Regions from separate parts of the Streptomyces nodosus genome, predicted to be linked through region 1. Evidence: riboswitches for the same ligand, from Rfam matches in the RefSeq annotation. Region 1 holds a riboswitch; each other region holds the start of a gene.
What was found. Region 1 has a riboswitch for cyclic di-AMP ahead of CP978_RS16510 (M23 family metallopeptidase). Riboswitches for the same ligand answer to the same signal wherever they lie in the genome.
Positions count from the first base shown of each region.

Region 2: it holds a riboswitch for cyclic di-AMP, as region 1 does, so the genes downstream of both, CP978_RS14465 (LysM peptidoglycan-binding domain-containing protein) here and CP978_RS16510 (M23 family metallopeptidase) in region 1, are expected to answer to the same signal.
Region 3: it holds a riboswitch for cyclic di-AMP, as region 1 does, so the genes downstream of both, CP978_RS19680 (transglycosylase SLT domain-containing protein) here and CP978_RS16510 (M23 family metallopeptidase) in region 1, are expected to answer to the same signal.

Region 1 covers NZ_CP023747.1:3,657,081-3,661,351, forward strand. Annotated here, with positions in the region: gene CP978_RS16500 (PrsW family intramembrane metalloprotease) at 1-201, shown strand, start outside; gene CP978_RS16505 (aldo/keto reductase) at 263-1,207, opposite strand; gene CP978_RS16510 (M23 family metallopeptidase) at 1,314-2,354, opposite strand; cyclic di-AMP (ydaO/yuaA leader) riboswitch at 2,366-2,521, opposite strand; gene CP978_RS16515 (PP2C family protein-serine/threonine phosphatase) at 2,755-3,789, opposite strand.
Region 2 covers NZ_CP023747.1:3,202,541-3,206,811, forward strand. Annotated here, with positions in the region: gene CP978_RS14455 (FtsB family cell division protein) at 1-145, opposite strand, end outside; gene eno (phosphopyruvate hydratase) at 243-1,529, opposite strand; gene CP978_RS14465 (LysM peptidoglycan-binding domain-containing protein) at 1,856-2,551, opposite strand; cyclic di-AMP (ydaO/yuaA leader) riboswitch at 2,556-2,723, opposite strand; gene CP978_RS14470 (LysM peptidoglycan-binding domain-containing protein) at 2,923-3,915, opposite strand; gene CP978_RS14475 (cytochrome P450 family protein) at 4,093-4,271, opposite strand, start outside.
Region 3 covers NZ_CP023747.1:4,348,189-4,352,459, forward strand. Annotated here, with positions in the region: gene CP978_RS19670 (FAD-dependent oxidoreductase) at 1-849, shown strand, start outside; gene CP978_RS19675 (HAD family hydrolase) at 916-1,728, shown strand; gene CP978_RS19680 (transglycosylase SLT domain-containing protein) at 1,756-2,262, opposite strand; cyclic di-AMP (ydaO/yuaA leader) riboswitch at 2,265-2,464, opposite strand; gene CP978_RS19685 (CocE/NonD family hydrolase) at 2,819-4,271, opposite strand, start outside.

The DNA.
Region 1 (4,271 bases):
CGGGCCGTGAGCCCCATGGTCCCGGTGTGGCCCCTCCCGCCCGGCCCGCCGATGTACGGGCACGCGCCCTACGGTGCCGCGCATCCCGCGCATCCCGTGTACTGGTCACCGCCGTACGGCTCCTACGGACCGCCCCACGGCCCCGCGCACCACGGCCCCGGGGCCCCGTATCCCCCGTACAACCCTTACCGCTCCCCGTGACGCGGTGCCCGCGGGGCCCCGGCGCGGGCCCTTGGCCGGCCTGGCGGAAGGCGCCCGTCCGTCACTCAGAAGCGGCCGTCAGCTGCGCCGTCTCCTCGTCCGTCAGGGTCAGGTCGGCCACCGCCAGCAGCGCCGGCAACTGCTCCGGCGTACGGGCGGAGGCAATCGGTGCCGCCACCGTCGGCCGGCCCGCCAGCCAGGCCAGGGCGACGGTCGCGACCTCCGCGTCCCGGTCCCGCGCGATCTCGTCCAGGGCGGCGAGCACCCGCTGACCCCGCTCGGTCTCCAGATGCTTGGCCGCACCCGCCGCCCGCGCCGAGACCACGGTGGTGCCGGTGCGGTACTTGCCGGTGAGGAAGCCGGCCGCGAGCGCGAAGTACGGGACGGCCGCGAGACCCGCGCGGGCGGCGACGTCCTGCAAGGCGCCCTCGTAGGTGTCGCGCGAGACCAGGTTGTAGTGCGGCTGCAGCGCCACATACCGCGCCAGGCCCTCGCGGTCGGAGAAGTCCAGGGACTGCTGGAGACGCTCGGCGGAGATGTTGGAGGCGCCGACGGCGCGCACCTTGCCCGCCTTCACCAGCTCGTCGAGCGCGCCGACGATCTCCTCGACCGGCACCTCGGGCTTGTCGTAGTGCGTGTAGTAGAGGTCGATGTGGTCCGTGCCCAGCCGGCGCAGCGACGCGTCGGCCGCGGCCTTGATGTTGGCGGCGCTCAGCCCCGGATGGTCGGGGTGCTGGCTGACCTTGGTCGCGACGACCACATCCGAACGATTGCCGCGCGCCTTGAGCCATGTGCCGATGACGGTCTCGGACTCACCGCCCCGGTGGCCGGGGACCCAGGCCGAGTACGAGTCGGCCGTGTCGACGAAGTTGCCGCCGGCCGCCGTATAGGCGTCGAGCACGGCGAAGGAGTCGGCCTCGTCGGCGGTCCAGCCGAAGACATTGCCGCCGAGACAGAGCGGGAAGACCTCGAGATCGGAAGCGCCGAGCGTGCGAAGAGAAGTCATGCTCTCCATGAAAGCTCAGACCGGAACAGAATCCTCCGCGCACGACCGGCAGCCCTGGCGTCGGGGGGGGTACGTCAGGGCTGCCGGGGTCGGGGAAAAGCGTCCGTCAGGGGGTGAGGCCCTTGCTCCGCAGCCAGGCCATCGGGTCGATGGTGTCGCCGCCGGGGGTGTGGAGCTCCAGGTGCAGATGGGGTCCGGTCACATTGCCGGTGGCGCCCACCCGGCCGATGACATCGCCGGTGGACACCTGCTGTCCCACGCTGACGCTGATCGACGACTGGTGGCAGAACCACAGCTCGGTGCCGTCGTCGAGGGTCAGGATGGTGCGGTAGCCGTACGCCCCGGCCCAGCCCGCCTCCGTGATGGTGCCGCTGTGGACGGCTTTGATGAGCGTGCCCGTGGGGGCGGCGAAGTCGAGGCCGGTGTGGTAGCCGGAGGACCACAGGGCGCCGGCGTCACCGAAGCGGGAGGTCAGGGTGTAGGACGAGGTCGGCAGCGCGTACTGCTTGGCGAGCTCGGCGAGCCGCTTCTCCTCGGCCTTCTGCGCGGCCTCTTCCTCGGCCTTCTTCTTCTCGGCGGCGGCCTTGGCCTTGGCGTCGTCCTGCGCCTTGGCCGCCGCCTCGGAGGCCTTCTTGGCCGCGGCGTCCTCCGCCGCCTTCGCGGCCTCGAGCGCGACCCGGTCCTGCTGGGACTCGGCCTGCTGCATGATCCGGGCGCGCAGTGCCTCGCCCGCGTCCTGAGAGCCCGCCTCGGCGTCGGCGGTGGTCAGACCCACGGTGCTGAGCGCGGTGGCGGAACCCTGGGGCTCCTCGGCACCGGTGTCCTCGACGATGAACGTCTTGGCGCTGTGGGTGAGCGAGGCGATGTCCGGCATGGATATGGACACCGGCGGCTTGCCGCTCTGTGCGGTGGCCATGCCGCCCGCGCCGACGGCGGCCATCACACCGACGCCGAGCACGGTGGAACTCCGAGCGAGCCCGCCCCCGCGCTGCTTGGCCACCCGGTGCTTGCCGCGGACCGGGCGGACGGACTCCTCGGTGGGGTTCCACTCCTCCCAGGGGCCGTCGTCGGCTCGGGGGGTGAAGGCGAACGGCTGCGTTCCGTCCGTGGTGAGCGAGGAGCTCTGGGCAGGCCGGTTGGACGCCACGTGGGCGCACTCCTTTCCTTCCGTCTCGCCTGCCGGGTTAGCTGACGGGTTCGGAGAGGAAGGTCTCCTACGCGCGTAGCCGACCGTGTCTCCACGGCGGCATCCGTGCGATTCACCCCAAGACGGTGGTTCCCCGGCTCCCTTGCAGGATTCGGCACATGCGCACGGCGCCGCCTCTTGTGACGGCTGGGACGACCGCGCTGCGTTATCGAACGTTAATAGACGCGAGCCCGGGATTCCAACCCGTTCCCCGAGATCCATCGCACTTTCGGCCAGGACTTTCCCGGCATGACCGATGGAAAACGGGCGAGTTGACCACACCTCTTGCGCCACTCGGAAGTTGACAGTGTGTCAGTTGTTATGCGTAGCGGGACCGCTCATGCACTCCTGGTGACAACGATCAAGGAACGGCCCGCCGGCGTACCGCCAGCAGCGCCATGTCGTCCACGGCCCGGCCTCCGGTGTGCTGGGCGACCTCCGCTGTGACGGTGGCCAGCAGTGCGCCGGGCCCGGCGAAGACCCGGCCCGCGAGGCGGACGGCCGGGTCGTAGAACTCCCCGTGCTCGTCCCTCGCCTCCGAGAGGCCGTCCGTGTAGAGAAGCAGCATCGCCCCGGGCGGGAAGTCCCACTCCTCGGCGCGTCCGGGGCCGTCTCCGAGCTCGCCCAGGCCGAGCGGCAGCGCGGGCTCCCGGGTCTCCAGGGTGCGCAGGGTGCCGTCGGGGAGCAGCAGCAGCGGGGCGGGATGGCCCCGGTTGACGATCCGGACGACCCCGCAGCGCGCGATCTCCGCGATGACCGCGGTGACGAACCCCTCGGCCTCCTCGAGCCCGCCGCGCAGAGTGCGCTCGCGCATCAGCGCCCGCTCGAGGCGCCGGGTCACAGCCTCCGGCCTCGACTCGTGCTCGACGGCCTCCCGGAAGGCACCGACCACCACGGCGACGGCGGCCACCGCCCCCATCCCCTTCCCCCGTACGTCCCCGACCAGCAGCCGGACGCCCTGCGCGCACTCCTGGACGGCGTACAGGTCGCCGCCGATGAAGGCGTCGGCCTGCGCCGCCTCGTACCGGGCGGCGATGTCGAGCCCGTCGATCCGCGCGGCGGGCTCGGGCAGCACGGCGCGCTGGGCCGCCCCGGCGATCTCGCGGGCCGAGGCGAGGCGCGCGACATTGCGGCGGACGAGCACATTGATGAGCACGGACAGCACGGCCGCGGTGAAGACGGTGACCGCCTCGGTGATCTCCTCCGTCTGCTGGAGCCTGCCGATCGCGAAATGGATCCCGACGACGGAGCCGACGGCCGCCGCGCCGGTGAGCACGGTGCCGCGCAGGGAGTAGAGGGGCGCCGCGACCAGCGCGGCGGCGGTGAAGAGGGGGCCCGCGGTGTTGGCGGGTGGGGTGAGGAGGTCGTAGCAGACTCCGGCGACGATCAGCAGCATGGGCAGGGCTCGTACGAACCCATGCGCGAGCGAGAACCGCCGGGAGGGAGTCCTTCCGCCCGGCGGCGAAGCACCGTCCGCGGTCCCGGCCTCGGAACCGGGCACATGACCGCCCGGGAGCCGGTCTCCGGGGCGGTCACGGTCGGGTTCGGGGTGTCGGACACGGCCGGGGCTACGGCCGCGACCTCCGGGACGCCCATCGCCGTACAGCCCCTGGGCACCGGTGCCGTCGTGCGAACTGTCGTACGAGCCCCGGTGCAGTCCCTCGGACCTCTCCGGCCCCTTGCGGACCGGTGCGCTGCCTGGTCCGGACATCTCCTGGTCCCGGCCATGCGGCTTCCCGGGCCACCACGCGCCTCCGTGCTGCCCCACAGGTCCAGTCTTGCCGCAAGCAGGACGGAGGGCGACCGCTGTGGGCCGACCGGCGCAGACGGGGAAGCACGGCGAAAAGGCCGAGGGCCGGAACCCTGTCGGATTCCGGC
Region 2 (4,271 bases), 450 kb from region 1:
GCGCGAGCAGGGCGGCCCGCCCGGTGAGCCGGGAACGGCGGGCCTGGCGTCTGGTCTGGGAGCGGTAGACCCGAGCCGCCGTCTGCTCCCCGAGCAGCCGCAGCCTGGTCGCGGTGGAGAACCGGTCACGGTCCTTCACGGCCATGTCTCCCGCCTCCCCTTCATACGCACGTACGTCCCCGCACACGGTACGGGACCGAGTACGGGGACGTACGTACGACTGGGCCGTGGCCCTGGACGGCTCAGCCCTTGAAGCGCGGGAAGGCGCTGCGGCCGGCGTACACCGCGGCGTCGTCGAGGATCTCCTCGATGCGCAGCAGCTGGTTGTACTTGGCGACACGCTCGGAGCGGGCCGGGGCGCCGGTCTTGATCTGGCCGCAGTTGGTGGCGACGGCCAGGTCGGCGATCGTCACGTCCTCGGTCTCGCCGGAGCGGTGGGACATCATGCACTTGAAGCCGCTGCGCTGGGCCAGCTCGACGGCGTCGAGGGTCTCGGTCAGCGAGCCGATCTGGTTGACCTTGACCAGCAGGGCGTTGGCGGCGCCGTCCTCGATGCCCCGGGCGAGGCGCTCGGGGTTGGTGACGAACAGGTCGTCGCCGACGAGCTGGACCTTGTCGCCGAGCTTGTCGGTGATGACCTTCCAGCCGGCCCAGTCGTCCTCGAACAGCGGGTCCTCGATGGAGACGAGCGGGTAGGCCGCGACCAGCTCCTCGTAGTACTCCGTCATCTCGGCGGCGGAGCGCTCCTTGCCCTCGAAGAGGTACTTGCCGTCCTTGTAGAACTCGGAGGCGGCGACGTCGAGCGCGAGGGCGATCTGCTCGCCGGGGACGTACCCGGCCTGCTTGACGGCCTCCAGGATGAGGTCGAGGGCCTCACGGTTGGAGCCGAGGTTCGGCGCGAAGCCGCCCTCGTCGCCGAGACCGGTCGACAGGCCCTTGCCCTTCAGCACCTTCTTGAGGGTGTGGTAGACCTCGGTGCCCCAGCGCAGCGCCTCGGAGAAGGACTCCGCACCGATCGGGGCGATCATGAACTCCTGGATGTCCACATTGGAGTCGGCGTGCGAGCCGCCGTTCAGGATGTTCATCATCGGCACCGGCAGCAGATGCGCGTTCGGGCCGCCCAGGTAGCGGAAGAGCGGGAGGTCGCTGGCCTCGGAGGCGGCGTGGGCGACCGCGAGGGAGACACCCAGGATGGCGTTGGCGCCGAGGGAGCCCTTGTTGTCGGTGGCGTCCAGGTCGAACATCGCCTGGTCGATCAGGCGCTGCTCGGTGGCGTCGTAGCCGACCAGCTCCGGGCCGATCTGCTCGATGACGGCGAGGACGGCCTTCTCGACACCCTTGCCCTGGTAGCGGTTGGGGTCACCGTCACGGAGCTCGATGGCCTCGAAGGCACCGGTGGAGGCGCCGGACGGGACGGCGGCACGCCCGGTGCTCCCGTCGTCGAGGCCGACCTCGACCTCGACCGTGGGGTTGCCTCGGGAGTCCAGGATTTCCCGGGCTACGACGACGTCGATGGACGGCACGAGCATCTCCTTCATGGATGTGACGCTGAGAGTGCGGGGCACCTTGCGACTAGAGCCTAACCGTCCGGGGTCAGCGGCCGGCCGACCGACCGTCCCACGGACAGAGTGACCGTACACATTGTTCCCGCCCGGAACAAAGGGGGGAGTGAAAGCCCGGTGAAATTCAGCGGTCGTACGGGCGAAAAAGCCCCGCTCCGGGCGTGCGGGGGAACACGCGCCGGAGCGGGGGGACCGTGGGGACGGGGCGACCGCGGGGACGGGGTGGCCCTCACCCGGCCGTCAGCGGGGAGGTCGGTGCACGAGGGCCTTGCGGTCGGACCGCCGGAGGGCCGTCACTTCAGGTGCAGTTGCTGACCCGGGTAGATGAGGTCGGCGTTCTTGACGATGTCCTTGTTCAGCTCGAACAGCTTCTTCCAGCCGCCGCGGACATGGTGCTCCGCAGCGATCGAGCTGAGGGAGTCGCCCTTGACGACCTTGTACTCGCCGTCGCCCTTCCGGATCTTCTGGGCCTTCTGGCCGGCCGGGGCGGTGACGGTCTTCTGCGCGGCCGGACGCTCGGCGCCGCGGGAGGCCTGCTGCGGGGCGGCCGGACGGGAGGTCTTCGCACCACCGGCGGAGGCACCGGAGGAGGTGCCGGCGGCGGCGCCGTTGTACGGGGTGCCGGACAGGCCCTTGCCGCAGACCGGCCAGGCGCCCTTGCCCTGACCCGCGAGGACCTTCTCGGCGACGGCGATCTGCTGCGCCTTGCCGGCGAGGTCGGCGCGCGGGGCGTACGCGGTACCGCCGAACGCGGCCCAGGTGGAGTTCGAGAACTGCAGACCACCGTAGTAGCCGTTGCCGGTGTTGATGGACCAGTTGCCGCCGGACTCGCACTGGGCGACGGCGTCCCACTCGGCGGCGGTGGCGGCGGAGGCGTTGCCGGCCACGAGCAGCGGCGCGGCGACGGCGGCGCCGGTGACACCGGCGAAGGTGATGGCGCGGACGGCCTTGGACGGGCGGCGACGACTGCTCTTGCCGGAACACAGCATGGTTCGATCCCCTCACCGACGCCTGCGAGGTGAGCTGTCGGGTTCGGGCCGGTTGAGTTGCCCGGCCGCGCGTCCCCTGGACGCGCGGCTCCACCCCAAGCCGTTCCCGGTCAACTCCCGGGCGCGGCACTTACCTTGGGTCCCCCGCTCCTGCCTGCGGCGCATGGCGCGACGACTGTTCCCGTACGGCCGCTGGCAGGATTCGGCGTTGCGACCGTCGGGGCCCGCGGTGGCGAGCGGACATGACCGTAAGCAGCCGATCCGCCGATTTCCAAAGACGATCAGGGCCTTTGAGACCCATCTCTCACCCTCGCCAAAACGGACATCGATGAAGGAAACGGGGCACTAAGTGCCCCCGTCCGGGACTCAGTTCAGTGCTGGTCCGCCGACTGTCCATCGTCGACCGCAAGGTTCTGACCGGGGACGATGTGGTCGGGGTCGGTGCCGACCGTCTGCTTGTTCCCGTCGTACAGCGCGGACCATCCGCCCTTGACGCCGAGCGAGTGGGCGATGCCCGCCAGGCTGTCCCCGGCGCGGACGATGTAGGTGCCGGCCTCGGCGTCGGCCCCGGCGTCCCGCGCGGTGTCGGAGCTGCGCGAGGCGTGCCGGCCCGTCGTGTCGTCGTCGCGTCCGTCCACGGCGGTCTCTTCGGCGCTGCCACCGCGGTGCCGTCCGCCGCCGGAGGCGTCGTCGACCTCCTCACCCGAAGGGGCGCCCTGCTCCTGGGATTTGCCCGACTTGTCGCCTTCGTCGGCGCTGCCGCTCTTCTGGTCGGACGGGGCGGTGGACTCCTGGGAGGCGCCGGCACCGGCGTCGCTCCCTTCGGAGTCGGCGGTCGCCTCCGACGAGGGGGACGAAGAGGGTGCCGGGGTGACCGGAGTGACCCTGTCGGGCGACTCGGACAGTCCGAAGCCCACCACGCCGGAACCGGAGGAGGGAGCGCCGGACGCGTCTCTCGCCAGACCCGTGTCGACGCCCGCGGAGCCGGAGTCCTGCTCCAGGCCGGAGACCAAGCCGCAGGAGGCCCAGGAGGAGGCGCCGCGCTCGTCGAGGATCTTCTCGGCGACGGCGATCTGCTGCGAGCGGCTCGCGCGGTCGGGGCTGGAGGCGTAGTCGAGGCCGCCGTGGGACTCCCATTCCCCCTGCGTCATCTGGAGGCCGCCGTAGCGGCCGTTGCCGGTGTCGGCGCTCCAGGCGCCGCCGCTCTCGCACTGCGCGACCTGGTCCCAGGTGGCACCGGTGGCCGCGCTCGCGCCGGTGGCGCCCAGGAGCGGGATCGCGATCGCCGATCCGGTCACCCCCGCCGCGACAAGAACGGCCGGAGCCTGACGGGGGCGACGATGACGGCCGTTCCCGGAGAGCATGCGCTTGCCTTTCGCACGACAGCAATGGTCGGCGCGGCGGTTGTGGCGACCACCGCGTTGCTGCGTGAATCTATTGGCAGTCGGTCGCTTGTCACAAGTCAATGCAGCGCAGATCACGTCGGGATCACGAAGCTGAGGAGCTGTCATGTTTTCCCGGCCGTCGGCGGGTTCACCTTTTCATCCGGTGGATTCCGGGGATTCTCTGCGACCTTTCCCCGGAACCGGTGTGAACTCCACGGGAAGCGTACGCAATCCACGCATGATCAACCCACCGCGCCAGCGCAGATCGGCCGAATCCACCGCAAGGCGGAGGTCCGGGAGACGGGTGAGGAGGGTGCCGAGCGCCGACTGTCCCT
Region 3 (4,271 bases), 690 kb from region 1:
GGCGGGTTCGATCTGAAGCTGGACTCGGGTGAACTCTTCGCCGCGCGTGCGGTCGTGGTGGCCACGGGCCTGTCGGGGCTCGCGCATCTGCCGCCCGAGCTGGCGACGGCCGCGGCGGACGGACCCACGCCGCTCGGCCCGGTCTCCCACAGCTCCCAGCACCACGATCTGCACCGGTTCTCCGGCAAGGAACTGCTGGTGGTCGGCGCGGGGCAGTCCGCGCTGGAGACGGCGGTGCTGGCGGCCGAGGCGGGGGCCCGGGTGCGCGTGGTGGCACGCGGTCGCGGCAAGGTCGCCTTCGGCGCGCCCCCGTGGCGGCAGCCGAGGCTGCGCCCCGAATCGCCGTTCGGCCGCGCCTGGTCGCTGTGGGCGCTGAGCTACTACCCGCACCCGTACCGCTTTCTGCCCGCCGGGACCCGCCACTATCTGGTCCGCCGGGTGCTCGGCCCGCTCGGCGCGTGGTGGTTGCGGGAGCGTTTCGAAGGCACGGTGGAGGTGCACGACGTGGACCGGGTCGTGGGTGCGTCCGCGTCGCACGGGGGACCGGTGCTGACGGTCCGCTCGCACACCGGCGGCACGGAGGAACTGGCCGCGGACCATGTGATCGCCGCCACCGGCTACCGCGTGGACATCGCGGCCATGGACTTCCTGGGCCATGAGCTGCGCACGGAGCTGGCGGTGAGCCGGGGTGCACCGAGGCTCGGCGCGGGCTATGCCTCCTCAGTCCCGGGTCTGTACTTCACGGGACTTCCGGCAGCGGCCTCGTACGGTCCGGTGATGCGGTTCGTGTGCGGCACGGAGTTCGCCTCCCCGCGCCTGGCCAAGCATCTGACGGCGGCGCACCGCTGAACACCGAAGCACCCGGGGTCGGTTGGAGCGGGACCGCCGGGACGGCTCCGTCCGTATTCTCTGATCATGGCCGCACCGCTCGCGTACACACTCATCGCCACCGATCTGGACGGAACGCTGCTGCGAGGTGACGACACGCTCTCCGACCGGTCCAGGGCCGCGCTGGCCCGGGCCGTGGCGGCCGGCGCACAGCACCTGGTGGTGACGGGGCGCCCGGCGCCGAGAGTACGGCCGCTGCTGGACGACCTCGGCGCCACGGGGCTCGCGGTGTGCGGACAGGGCGCGCAGGTGTACGACGCCGGCGCCGACCGGCTGCTGTTCTCCGCCACCCTGGACCGGGAGCTGGCGGAGACCGCGCTCGGCAAGATCGAGGCCGAGGTCGGGCAGGTCTGTGCGGCCGTCGACCAGGACGGGGTGGACGGGCTCACGCTCATCGAGCCCGGCTACCGGATGCCGCACCCCACCCTGCCCGCGGTACGGGTGGGACGGCGCGAGGACCTGTGGCGCCGGCCCGTCAGCAAGGTGCTGCTGCGCCATCACGCCCTGTCCGACGACGCGTTGGCGGCGGCGGCCCGTGGCGCGGTCGGTTCCCTGGCTACGGTCACCATGTCGGGGCCCGGCACCGTCGAACTCCAGCCCTCGGGCATCACCAAGGCGACGGGGCTGGCGCTGGCCGCCGAGCACCTCGGACTGAGCCGGTCCGGCACCGTCGCCTTCGGGGACATGCCCAATGACATACCGATGTTCGACTGGGCCGCGTACGGCGTCGCCATGGCCAACGCCCATCCCGAACTCAAGGCGGTCGCCGACGAGATCACCACATCGAACGAGGACGACGGCATCGCCGTCGTCCTCGAACGACTGTTCCCGGGGCGCTAGCCCTCGGCTTATCCCGAAGGGCGGATCTCAGTACGCGCTGTTGACGTTGTCGATCGAGCCGTACCGGTGGGCGGCGTAGTTGCACGCGGCCGTGATGTTCGCGATCGGGTCGTAGGGGTCGAAGGCCGTGCCCGGCACGTGGTACGTGCTGAAGGTCGGGTCGATGACCTGGAGGAGGCCCTTGGACGGGATGCCCGCACGAGCGTTGGAGTCCCAGAGGTTGATGGCCTTCGGGTTGCCCGAGGACTCGCGCATCACATTGCGGTAGATGCCGTTGTAGGAGCCGGGGATCCCGTGCTGCTTCATGATCGACAGCGACTGACGGATCCAGCCGTCGAGGTTCCCGGAGGTGCTGGTCGAGGCCGTCAGGGCCATCGGGGCCTTGGCGGGGGTGGCGGCGGAGGCGCCGGTCGCGCCCAGGATCGGGAGGGCGAGAACGGCGGCTCCGGTGCCCGCGACGGCAAGGGCGCGGGTCAGACGGACGGCCTTGGAGTTGCGGTTCCGACGGCGTGCGGGCAGGGAGAAAGCGGGCATGTCGTTTTCCTCTCCGATGCCTGCGAGGTGAGCTGTCGGGTTCGGGCGGGGAGGTGCCCGGCCGGTCTCGGTGTCGAGACGCGGCTTCACCCCGAGCCGCTCCGGAACGGTGTCCGGTGCGGCGGCTTACCTGGGTCCCCCGCTCCTGCCGTCGTGTGTAGAAGGAGCCTCGAGCGGCGGCAGGATTCGGCATTCCGCTCGCGGTGAGAGGAAGGTATGCGACCGCACATATCGGGAACAAGCTCGAAAGTCACACTCCTGCCCGAATAACCCTGACTTGAGGGAATAAGGGGGGTGATCCAATGTGTTGAGGGGGGTTCAACTGGCCATGCGCGCGGAGGGCGTTGGCGATATGGCCAGAAAAGGGTGATCATGCCCTGAGGTGACCCAATTCACTCGCGAGTCCTTGTTGATGGCGAGGGGGTATTGGGTGAAGAAAAGCCCGCAAAGATGCTTAAAACGGACATAAAGCGTTGCTGTGTTGAGGGTCACTCGCCCAAGGTTCTCCCGTTTCAGGGCATATGGGAGTGGGGTGTGGTCGCCGTGCACCCGCCGTCTATCCCTGCACGCGAGGGATCCGCCGCTCCCAGGTCCGGTGGAACACCACCTCGTAGCCGTCCTTGCAGACGATCTCGGTCCAGACGGCGAAGTCCGTGTCGGTGCAGCTGACCTCGGAGTGTGTCTCCACCCGCGCGTCCCACCCCTGTTCGGGCCGGTGCAGCCGCACCGACCGGTCGCTCCGGGCGCGGGCGGTGGAGGGTCCCGAGTCCCCGATGGTGTAGGCCTCCAACGCGTCCTCGGTGACCTCGAGGCCGTCGGGGTAGACCCGGGTGCCGTCGCGGCTCGGGTCGACCACCAGGAGCCACTCGCCCTTCGCCGTGTCCCGCACCACCAGGCGCTCCGGGCGGGGTTCCTCGAGCGTGGCCGGGCTGCTGACGCGGAGCGGCTCGTACTGCTCCGGCTCGGCGAAGGCGATCGTGGGCCCGGACTCCCTCGCGCGTACCGGGAGTTCCAGCGAACTGCCCGCCGGGTCCAGGGTGAAGCCCGCCTCCGAACCCGGCTGCGGCCACAGCCACGGCCAGTACGCGGAGGACACGGCGAGACGGATGCGGTGCCCGGCGCGGAAGGTGTGGCCGATGCCGTTCAGCGCGAACACCACATCCTCGGTGGCGCCAGGGGGCCAGGGCGTCTCCCGGTCGGGACCATGACGTGCGAGCAGATTCAGTGCGCCCCGGGTGACCAGCGTCGACGACCCGTCGGGCGCCACGTCGCAGAGCCGGGCGACGACCTGGGCGCGCGGCACCGGGCAGGTCAGCCGCAGGCGCACCCGGGGCCGTCCCAGCAGCCAGGTCTCCTCGGCCGCCGCGAACTCGAAGCACACCGAGCGCGCGTCCTCCTCCCGCTGGTCGGGCGGCAGATCGGCGTCGTTCCCACGAGGGGCGAAGCGGCCGGCGTCGAGCCCGGTGTGCATGGGGGACCGCACGAGTACGGGAGCGCCCTGGAGCGTGTACGAGACCCAGGTGACCTGTGGCGAGGGCCAGGCCGGCTCGCCGATCCAGCGGCCCGGCAGCACCTCGTAGCTGGTCGCCGGGGGATGCGGGCCGTCGAGGTAGGCGCGCAGCACCGGCTCCGCCATCACCCCGGTGTCCTCGTCCTTGAGCCAGTGGTCCCACCAGCGGAGCGTCTCCTGGAGGAAGCCGATCGCGGGGCCCGGCTGACCGTGGTCGGGGTACTGGAGCGACCATGGCCCGATCAGGCCTCTCACACGGTCGGGTGGAAGCTGCTCCACCAGTCCGAGCACGGTGTCCCGGTGCGGTTCGTGCCAGCCGCCCACCGCGAGGACGGCCGCCCGGGGTGTGCCCGGGTCCTCCCCGGGGCCGCCGTCCGGCCGGGGGCCGTCCGGTACCGGGTCGCCCGGCCAGGCGTCGACCAGCGGCTCCATGGCCTCCAGGCGCCGGGCCCAGACGTCCCGCCACACCGTGCCCACATACGTGGGGTCCGGGGGCAGG